Regions from separate parts of the Syntrophothermus lipocalidus DSM 12680 genome, predicted to be linked through region 2. Evidence: predicted binding sites of a transcription regulator. Region 2 holds the regulator's gene; the other holds the start of a gene.

What was found. The regulator HrcA, encoded in region 2, represses chaperone genes, less so after heat shock. The targets are predictions, from matches to a motif close to TGTTAGCACTCNNNNNNNNNGAGTGCTAACA.
Region 1: the regulator HrcA is predicted to act here: its motif matches at 2,855-2,885, upstream of groES (co-chaperone GroES).

What each region holds. Positions count from the first base shown of each region.
Region 1 covers NC_014220.1:586,777-591,787, reverse strand. Annotated here, with positions in the region: gene SLIP_RS02800 (sigma-54 interaction domain-containing protein) at 1-96, shown strand, start outside; gene SLIP_RS02795 (TIGR04076 family protein) at 471-737, shown strand; gene groL (chaperonin GroEL) at 872-2,485, opposite strand; gene groES (co-chaperone GroES) at 2,516-2,809, opposite strand; gene SLIP_RS02780 (MogA/MoaB family molybdenum cofactor biosynthesis protein) at 3,035-3,526, opposite strand; gene SLIP_RS02775 (MOSC domain-containing protein) at 3,519-3,962, opposite strand; gene moaC (cyclic pyranopterin monophosphate synthase MoaC) at 4,063-4,557, opposite strand; gene moaA (GTP 3',8-cyclase MoaA) at 4,561-5,011, opposite strand, start outside.
Region 2 covers NC_014220.1:1,715,988-1,720,998, reverse strand. Annotated here, with positions in the region: gene lepA (translation elongation factor 4) at 1-523, shown strand, start outside; gene hemW (radical SAM family heme chaperone HemW) at 604-1,740, shown strand; gene hrcA (heat-inducible transcriptional repressor HrcA) at 1,838-2,869, shown strand; gene grpE (nucleotide exchange factor GrpE) at 3,049-3,714, shown strand; gene dnaK (molecular chaperone DnaK) at 3,757-5,011, shown strand, end outside.

The DNA.
Region 1 (5,011 bases), 1.1 Mb from region 2:
AATCAGGTGATATCGGAATGTGAAGGTCGGATAAGCGAAGCAGCACAACTGCTGGGAATTCACCGCACAGTGCTCTACCGAAAACTAAGAGACTAGGACGGTATAAAGTTGCTTACTCGATACAGTGTACCGGTTTAGATACCTAAACTCGTAGGTTCCTGACAACCTCATGTAGCATCGGCTACTTGAGGCAACAACATCAAATCAAGTTTTGTTCGAAAGCCGAGGTGTATCAGGGAAACCAGGCTTTTTTATTTTTTGTGAACGTTATATCAAGGCGTGGCACGAATCTTGCTTTTACATTGGTCCAGAGATGCCCTGCTAGATTACAAGACGAACGTGTGGTCGCTATTCTGTCCAAAATGGAGAATTATTTGGTTGCGTTGTTTTATGTTTAACTGGTGAAGCAGGAGATGCCGTCTCAGGGTGAAGAATATTCTTACTATGTAGGAGCAAGGAGGTAGAGGAATATGTTGGAGATACAAGTAACGAAAGTCAAAGGATTTTGTTCCGCCGGGTATCAAGTAGGGCAAAAATTTGTCTTCGAAGACCCACTGGTAGTTCCTCAAGGTGAATCTCCCCTTTGCCTTTATGCATTGTCGGCCATGTTCCCGTATCTAGCAGCCGCTTGCCGGCAAACTTCCCCAGAAGATTGGATCAACTCGGTTGTTGAACTTCAGTGTCCCGACAGCGCTAATGCCGTGTTGTTTTCGATAAAAAGAACAGAAACCCCGTAAACAGCTGTAAACAAGTAGGGTTTAAACAAAAGTATAAAATCTGAGACAAGAAACCACCAAAGCCGCCTATAAAAAAGAACCCCGGAACGGGGTTCTTTTTTGTCTTTATATTCTCCTATGAGGGGAGGGAGCCTTTACATCATGTCCGGCATTCCGCCCCGAGGCAGGGGTTCTTCTTTCGGCACTTCTGTAACGAGGGTTTCGGTCGTGATCAACATTCCGGCAATACTGGCCGCGTTCTGCAGAGCAGACCGGGTAACCTTGACCGGGTCTATTATACCCGCCTTTATCATGTCTTCGTACTCGCCTGTCAGAGCGTTGAAACCGATTCCGGCCTCCAGTTCTTTCACTTTTTGTACGACCACTGACCCTTCGATACCAGCGTTGTTGGCAATCTGCCGCAGCGGCTCTTCTAGGGCCTTCATCACCAACAGTACGCCGGTACGCTCGTCTCCATTGGCATCGATGTCTTCCAGCTTCTTCATAATGTTGATAAGAGCCGTTCCTCCGCCGGCCACGATACCCTCTTCTACGGCAGCCTTGGTCGCAGCCAGCGCGTCTTCGATACGGTGTTTCTTCTCCTTCAGCTCTGTTTCGGTAGCCGCACCGACTTGAATGACCGCTACGCCACCCGCGAGCTTAGCCAGCCTTTCTTGAAGTTTTTCCCGGTCGTATTCCGACTTGGTTTCTTCGATCTGCTTCTTTATCTGGTTGATGCGCTCTTTGATGGCCTGCTCGCTGCCAGCGCCGTCAATGATGATGGTCTCGTCTTTCTTGACCCTTACTTGACGCGCCCTACCCATCATGTTGAGGGTAACATTCTCCAGCTTCACTCCCAGTTCTTCGGAAGCCACTTCACCGCCGGTAAGGATTGCGATATCCTGCAGCATAGCTTTTCTTCTTTCACCAAATGCCGGAGCCTTGACCGCGACACAGGTGAAGGTACCCCTCAACTTGTTGACCACCAAAGTAGCAAGGGCTTCTCCTTCCACATCCTCTGCAATCAGCAAAAGCGGCTTGCCGGTCTGTACAACTTTTTCCAGCACGGGCAGGATATCGTTAATGGAAGATATCTTCTTATCGGTAACCAGAATGTAAGGCTCGCTCAGAGTAGCCTCCATTTTGTCCGGATCGGTAATCATGTAAGGAGAGATGTAGCCGCGGTCAAAATTCATACCTTCGACTACTTCCAGAGAAGTTCCTACCGACTGGGATTCTTCTACGGTTATGACCCCGTCGCGCCCAACCTTTTCCATGGCATCGGCTATCAGGTCCCCGATCTCCGTGTCTGCTGCTGAGATCGAAGCTACCGAAGCAATCGCCGCCTTGCTTTCTACCGGTTTGCTGATCTCTTTTAGAGCCTCAACTGCTACTTTAACCGCCTTGTCGATACCCCGCTTCATGATCATCGGGTTGGCTCCGGCCGCCACGTTCTTCAACCCTTCTTTGATCATGGCCTGGGCCAAAACTGTTGCCGTGGTCGTGCCGTCACCGGCAACATCGTTAGTCTTGGTAGCGACTTCTTTAACCAACTGGCAACCCATGTTTTCCCACGGATCTTCCAGGTCGATGTCCTTGGCGATGGTTACCCCGTCATTGGTAATGGTCGGGGACCCGAATTTCCTCTCCAGAACCACGTTTCTACCCTTGGGCCCGAGTGTGACCTTGACCGCGTTTGCCAGGGTATCTACCCCTTTTTCCAAGGATCTCCTGGCTTCTTCGCTGAACCGTAACTGTTTTGCTGCCATTTCCCTATACCCCCTTCACTTCTCGTCTCATTAGGCTTCGACCTTAGCCAGAATGTCTCTTTCGCTGATTACCAGCAGCTCCTGTCCGTCGATCTTTACCTCAGTACCTGCATACTTTGAGTAAATGACCTTGTCCCCAACAGCAACCTCCATCGGAATCCGCTCGCCGTTGTCCAGGATTCTCCCTGGGCCGACTGCCAATACCTCACCCTGTTGGGGCTTCTCCTTGGCGGTGTCGGGAAGGACGATCCCGCTTGCGGTTTTTTCCTCCGCTGTTTCGATAACCTTCAGAACAATACGGTCGCCTAATGGCTTGAGGTTCACTGCTATACCCCCTTCGCTGATTCTTTGATGATCTCATAACATTATTGTTAGCACTCATTTAACTTGAGTGCTAACATTCACTAATAATATTAGACTACCCGCGAAAACCTGGCAACCTATTGCTTTTCTTTTATCTCTTTGATACTCTCGATTACTATTTTGTACCTAATTCTTTCTCGTTATACCTTCTTTTAACTTCTTCTTTTAAGTTTTTTCTGTCGTCGATCACGCTTGCCCGCATTCGTTTGCCCGTCCCTGTAAAGTTTCCAAGGCATGATCCAAAGCCGGTATGACAGCTTCCAGTGATTCCCTGGCCCCTTTAACGCTGCCCGGCAGGTTTATTATCAGGGTTTTTTTGCGGATCCCGGATATTCCTCGTGAAAGCATAGCCCTAGGCGTTTTTTGCAGGCCGTAGGCTCGCATCGCCTCCCCTATCCCCGGAATCGTTCGCTCCACCACTTCCGCCGTCGCTTCCGGGGTGACATCGCGCGGGGATAACCCTGTCCCGCCGGAAGTTAGGATGATATCTAACCCAAGTTGATCACACCAGGCAATGAGTTTATTGACTATGAGCTCCTTTTCATCGGGAAGAACCTCATAAGCCACCACTTCCGCCCCGATCGAGCTTATCATTTCTTTAATAACCTGGCCGCTCTTGTCCTCCCTCTCTCCTTTTGCCCCTTTGTCGCTTAAAACCAAAATCCCTGCTTTAAACATTTTGAATCACCTCAATTGTATCGCCGGTCCTGACCCAGCCTTCCTCCAACACCCGGGCAAATATACCTTCGCGGGGCATTACACAGTCACCCACTTGCACCCTTATGGCGCAACCTTGGTGACACTCCTTGCCGATCTGGGTAACCTCCAAAAGCACCCTTTCCCCCACCCGCAGTCTGGTCCCGACCGGCAAGTGAAACAGGTCGATCCCTTCTACAGTCAGGTTCTCGGCAAAATCGCCCGGGTTCACATCTACCCCTTTGGCCCTCATCTTGTTGATGCTCTCGATCCCCAGTAAACTGACCTGCCGGTGCCAGGACCCGCTGTGAGCGTCGCCTGCTAAACCGTGGTCCTTTTTGAAAAATCCTTCACCTATGTCGTTCTTTTTTACGCCCTTTTCCTCGCTCCGGCACACTGCTAAGATCTTCCCCTGCACCTCAATACCTCCTTTTCGCTTCTTTCCCCACCCTAAACCACAGGACGGTTCTTGTGGTTTCTTCCATTTCCAATCCCAACCCTTCTCGAAAACCTATGACTTAACCATCCTCGTTGTTATCGATCCCGCGTACAAGGTGCCCGCTCTTTCCACCCGTTTTCTCTATCAACTTGACTTCTTTTATAATCATCCACCTGTCCACCGCTTTGCACATATCATAGACGGTCAGAGCCGCAACCGCCGCAGCGGTAAGCGCCTCCATCTCTACCCCTGTTTTGCCTGTGGTTTTGACCTCTGCGGTTATCAGTATCCGTGAGTTCTGCTCGTCAAAACTAAACGTGATATCAACCCCGGTCAGCATGAGAGGATGGCACATCGGTATCAAATCAGGCGTCTTTTTAGCCGCCATAACGCCCGCTACCTGAGCAACGGCCAGCACGTCTCCTTTCTTTACCCCTCCAGTCATTATCAACCGCAGGGTTTCCGGCTGCATTTCCACCATGGCCTGAGCCACTGCCACCCTTACGGTATCCCTCTTTTCGGTAACGTCCACCATCCGGGCCCTTCCCTGTCGGTTGATGTGAGTCAGTTGCAAAGGTCACCCTCCTATCTGGTACATCTTACGGTTTTTTGACCCCCAGCTGGTTTGTCCCATTTTGTGTTCGTTCGGTTTAAGGTTGATAGCCTTGATGAAAAGCTGGAGTATTTCTTCATCGCTCCCGCCCTGTCTCAAAACCTGTTTCAGGTCTATTTCCGTCCGGTCATACAAACACCCGCGCAGTTTGCCATCCGCCGTGAGTCGCAGGCGGTTGCATTCGTGACAAAAATGGTTGCTCATCGGTGATATGAACCCTATCGATCCTTGTCCACCCTCGAGACGGTATGATTTGGCCGGCCCGTTGCCCCGCGAGAGTTTCCAGGGGCTAAGCCGGTATTCCCGTTTAATCATCTCCTGAATCTCGTCACAGGTTATAACCTTGTCCCTGCTCCAAAAACCAAGCTCGCCCACTGGCATGAACTCGATAAACCTGACATGAAGACGGTGGTTG
Region 2 (5,011 bases):
GCTGTTTAAAAACATGGAATACTTGTCCCCACACCGGGTTATGCTTACCTACGAGTTACCTCTGGCTGAGATCATCTACGATTTCTTCGATGTGTTGAAGTCACGAACCAGGGGATACGCATCGCTTGACTATGAAGTAATAGGCTACCAAGACTCTGACCTGGTGAAACTAGAAATACTGCTGAACGGGGAACCGGTTGATGCTCTTTCGGTTATCGTTCACCGGGAAAAGGCGTATATGCGGGCAAGAGGGTTGGTAGAGCGGTTACGGACTATCATACCGAGACAGTTGTATGAAGTTGTTATTCAGGCGGCCATCGGCAGCCGGGTAATCGCCCGCGAATCCATCAAGCCCAAGCGCAAAGATGTTTTGGCCAAGTGCTATGGTGGTGACGTCACCCGCAAGAAAAAGCTATTAGAGAAACAGAAAGAAGGAAAGAAGAAGATGAAGCAGATTGGCCGGGTGGAAGTTCCGAAAGACGCTTTTATGTCTGTTTTAAGCGTTGAATCTGAGAAGAAATAAACGGGCTTCGATGCTGGCAAGAGACCTAAGCCGGGCAGTTGTTTCGTCGGGTGTAGATGTTATGGAGGAAGGTATCGGATTTGCCTGCAAGCATCTATGTGCATATTCCGTTTTGCGTGAGAAAGTGTCGCTATTGCGATTTCTATTCCGTGTCTTACCACGAAGAATTGGTTGCTCGATACGTTAAGTGCTTGTGTGCGGAGATAGAAGAAAGAGCCCGGGATCTGCAACAGGCTGAGGCCGTCAGAACATTGTATCTAGGGGGAGGAACTCCTAGCCTGTTGGATCCGGCTTGCGTGGCCACGATTATCGACAAGATAGGGTCGGTTTTCGGGATACTGCCGGAGGCAGAAATAACCCTGGAGGTTAATCCTGGTACCGTCAACTTGAAGAAGATGGCCTCGTACCGGCACGCTGGTATCAACCGGGTGTCCTTGGGTGTGCAAAGTTTCTTCGACGACATCCTTCAGTGGCTAGGGCGTTTGCACAGCCGACAGGATGTAAAAACGGCTTTTGATGTATGCTTGAAAGCCGGTTTTGACAACATCAGCATCGACTTGATGTATGGGGTGCCTGGGCAAGACTTAAGCCGATGGAGGGAGGGCTTGGACAATGCTCTAGCTCTGAATCCTCAGCATGTGTCGGCCTATCTTCTCCAGCCGGAGGCAGACACCCCGTTGGGCCGTTCAGTAGCGGCAGGGGAAGTGGAGCTGCTTTCCGAGGAAGAGGAGCTGGCCCAGTACGAGTTGGCGGTCGATGTTCTCACCGGGGCGGGATATCGACATTACGAATTATCGAACTTCGCCCGGCCTGGATACGAATGTTGCCACAACTTGAATTATTGGCAAGGGGGACAGTACCTCGGAATAGGCGCAGGAGCGGTTTCTTTCTTGAAGTTAAATAGATACCAAAACGACCCAAACGTAGACGCTTACATCCAGAGCTTGAGCGCAGCTACTCAGCCCCCGAGGTCAGTGCTGGAATGTTTGAACGAAGAAGGTATTGTGCGCGACCGGATTGTGCTCGGTTTGAGGTTAATGGACGGAATTGATGTTGAAGGATTGAAGCGTTCATACGAAGTTGACTTTTCTTTGCTGTTCGGATCTTCAGTCGACAGGCTTATAGAACTGGGATTAATAAAAAGGAAAGGCAGCAAATTGTGCCTTTCAAGAAAAGGTTATTTCCTTTCGAACGAGGTTTTTCGCGAGTTTCTCTAAAAAGGAGCTGCCTTGACAAATAAAGGCTTGGGTGTTATTTTGAGAATAGCAGTGTTTAGCACTCAACTAACGAGAGTGCTAACAGAGGTGAACTGGTATGGTGTTAGATGAGCGAAAAAAGCTTATTTTAGAGGCGATTATCAAAGATTACGTGGAAACCGCAGAACCGGTAGGTTCCCGGTCCATCGTTCGCAAGCACCAGCTAGGGGTTAGCCCTGCTACCGTAAGGAATGAGATGGCGGATCTGGAAGAGATGGGTTTTCTCGAGCAGCCTCACACTTCAGCGGGCAGGATACCTTCTCAGTTGGGGTTCCGGTATTACGTGGACTGCATGATGGAAAAGGAAGAATTGGCGGAAAACGAAAAGGAACTGCTGCATAGGGTTTTATCCGATAGAATAAACGATATCTTTGAGGTAATAAGGCGTACCGGGGTTACTCTTTCTCAATTCACTCGTTATGCATCGTTTGTCATCAGTGGTCCTATCAAGGTGGCTGAGATAAAGTCGGTGCAGTTGGTGCGGATGCAAAAAGGCACTGCTCTGGTGGTACTGGTAACGTCTAGCGGGGTTATTCTTCATAAGTTAATTGACACGCCGGAATCGATTCAGGCCCATGATTTGGAAAAGATATCAGCCTTTTTCACCCGAGGCCTAGCCGGGGTCAAACTGGGTGAATTGAGTCGAACCAGTTTAAAATCACTGCGTGATGAACTGTTGAGCCAGAGGAGGGCCATTGATCGGGTTCTGGAGGCAATAGATGAGCTGCTGCAAGCTTCGGATGAAGAAAAGGTGCTCATCAGCGGTGCCATTAACATGTTGAACGAACCCGAGTTCAGAAACCCGGATAAGTTAAAGACGGTGCTGGGCATTTTGGAGGAAAACAGCCTGTTTAAGAAGGTTCTGAATGATCCCGGGCCCCAAGAGGTCAGGATCAAGATCGGGCGCGAAAACGAAGTGGAGGAGATTCAAGAGCTGAGCCTGGTGTTTACCAGCTATGAGATAAACGGCCAGGAAATGGGCAAGATAGGCTTGATCGGGCCGGTAAGGATGCAATACTGGAGGGCAGCAGGGCTGGTGGAGTCTTTTCGAGATGTCGTGGAGGACGTAATTCGCAAGCTGATGATGTAGTCGAGAGCGTGCAAAGTGAGCTTCTTAATATCAGGGCCCTGCTTTGTGCTGGCCCTGATTATGGTTTTGAACAATAATGTTGTATCGGTGCTTTGATTCAGGCAGGAATCAGCCCGTTTAAATTCGGGTTTCCATATCAATTAAAGGGTATCACTACTGTTGGAGTGAGGTGAAACTGGGTGAATTGGTTGGAGAAAGAGCCGGGGCACGAACTAGAAAAGAAAGATGAGTTCGGTAACGAGGATACGGAAAAACTTATTAATGATAATGAAGCCGGGGGAGGGCCGCCGGATCCGGGACACGCTGACCAGGCGACGGAAACCGAAACCGTTTATGAGATCGACAAACTGGGGCAATTGGAAAAAGAGCTAGAAGAAAAAACCCGTGAAAGCAGCGAAAACTACGAGAGGTTTTTGAGGGCTTTGGCAGACATGGAGAACATGAAGAAGCGGTTTCAGAGAGAAAAGGAAGAGTTGCTTCGTTTTGCCGCCAGGCCTTTAATCGAAAAGCTGTTGCCCGTAATAGACGACTTTGCGAGGGCTGTTAACGCGTCAAAAACAACCCAGGATTTCGACGGGTTGTGCCAGGGAGTGGAAATGGTTCAAAAGAAACTGCTGGAAGTTCTGAGGAGCGAGGGAGTAACTCCGATTGAAGCGCTGAACCAGCAGTTTGATCCTCAATATCATGAATCGCTGGTTGTGGAAGATAATCCCAACCTTCCGGATAATGTGGTGATAGAAGAATTTCAGAAAGGCTATATGATGAGGGGGCGCCTGCTCAGGCCTAGTCTGGTGAAGGTGGCGCGCAACCGGGACAACACTGAAGAGCCAGCAAACAACGAATAGGCTATAGTGTCATCTAATCTTCATCAAATGGAGGTGCAATCTATGGGTAAAGTTGTCGGAATCGACTTAGGTACTACAAATTCAGTTATAGCGGTTATGGAGGGAAATGATGTAACCGTAATTCCCAACGCTGAAGGAGAGAGGATCACGCCTTCAGTCGTGGGATTTGCAAAGAACGGAGAAAGATTGGTTGGAAGGGTAGCGAAGCGCCAGGCGGTAACTAACCCCGACCGAACAGTCCTTTCAATCAAAAGACATATGGGTACGGATCACAGGGTAAAGATTGATGACAAGAATTACACTCCGCAAGAGATTTCAGCTATGATATTGCAGAAACTCAAGACCGATGCGGAAAGCTATCTGGGTGAACCCATCACTAAGGCGGTCATAACCGTACCTGCTTATTTTACCGATTCCCAGCGGCAGGCTACCAAAGATGCCGGTACCATCGCTGGTTTGGAGGTGCTGCGGATTATAAACGAGCCTACCGCGGCAGCCCTGGCCTACGGCCTGGATAAAGAAGGAACCCAAACCATCCTGGTCTTTGATTTGGGCGGTGGGACTTTTGACGTTTCCATTCTAGAGATAGGAGACGGCGTTTTCGAAGTTAAAGCGACCAGCGGCAATAACCGCTTGGGCGGTGACGATTTCGACGAGCGCATCATTCAGTACCTGGTAGAAAACTTCAAGAAAGAATACGGAGTCGATCTGCGCAACGATAAAATGGCGATGCAGCGGTTGAAAGAGGCAGCCGAAAAAGCCAAACACGAACTATCGACCTTGATGACCACTAACATCAATATTCCGTTTATCACCGCTACCTCTGAGGGGCCTCTACACCTGGATACCAACTTGACCCGGGCCAAGTTTGAAGAGCTGACAGCCGACTTAGTCGAGAAGACCATGGGACCCACTCGTCAGGCTCTCCAAGACGCTGGCTTGACACCTGATAAAATTGACAAGGTCATCCTGGTAGGCGGTTCAACCCGCATTCCGGCGGTACAGAAAGCCATCCGGGATTTTATAGGCAAGGAACCGTACAAAGGGATTAATCCCGATGAGGTTGTGGCAGTCGGGGCTGCAATCCAGGCTGCGGTGCTGGCAGGAGAGGTTAGGGACGTGGTTCTTTTGGATGTGACGCCGCTTTCTCTCGGTATTGAAACCCTGGGAGGGGTGTTCACCAAGATCATAGATCGAAATACCACGATACCTACCTCTAAGAGCCAGGTATTCACGACTGCGGCCGATAACCAGACTTCGGTAGACATACACGTTTTGCAGGGCGAGCGGGCGATGG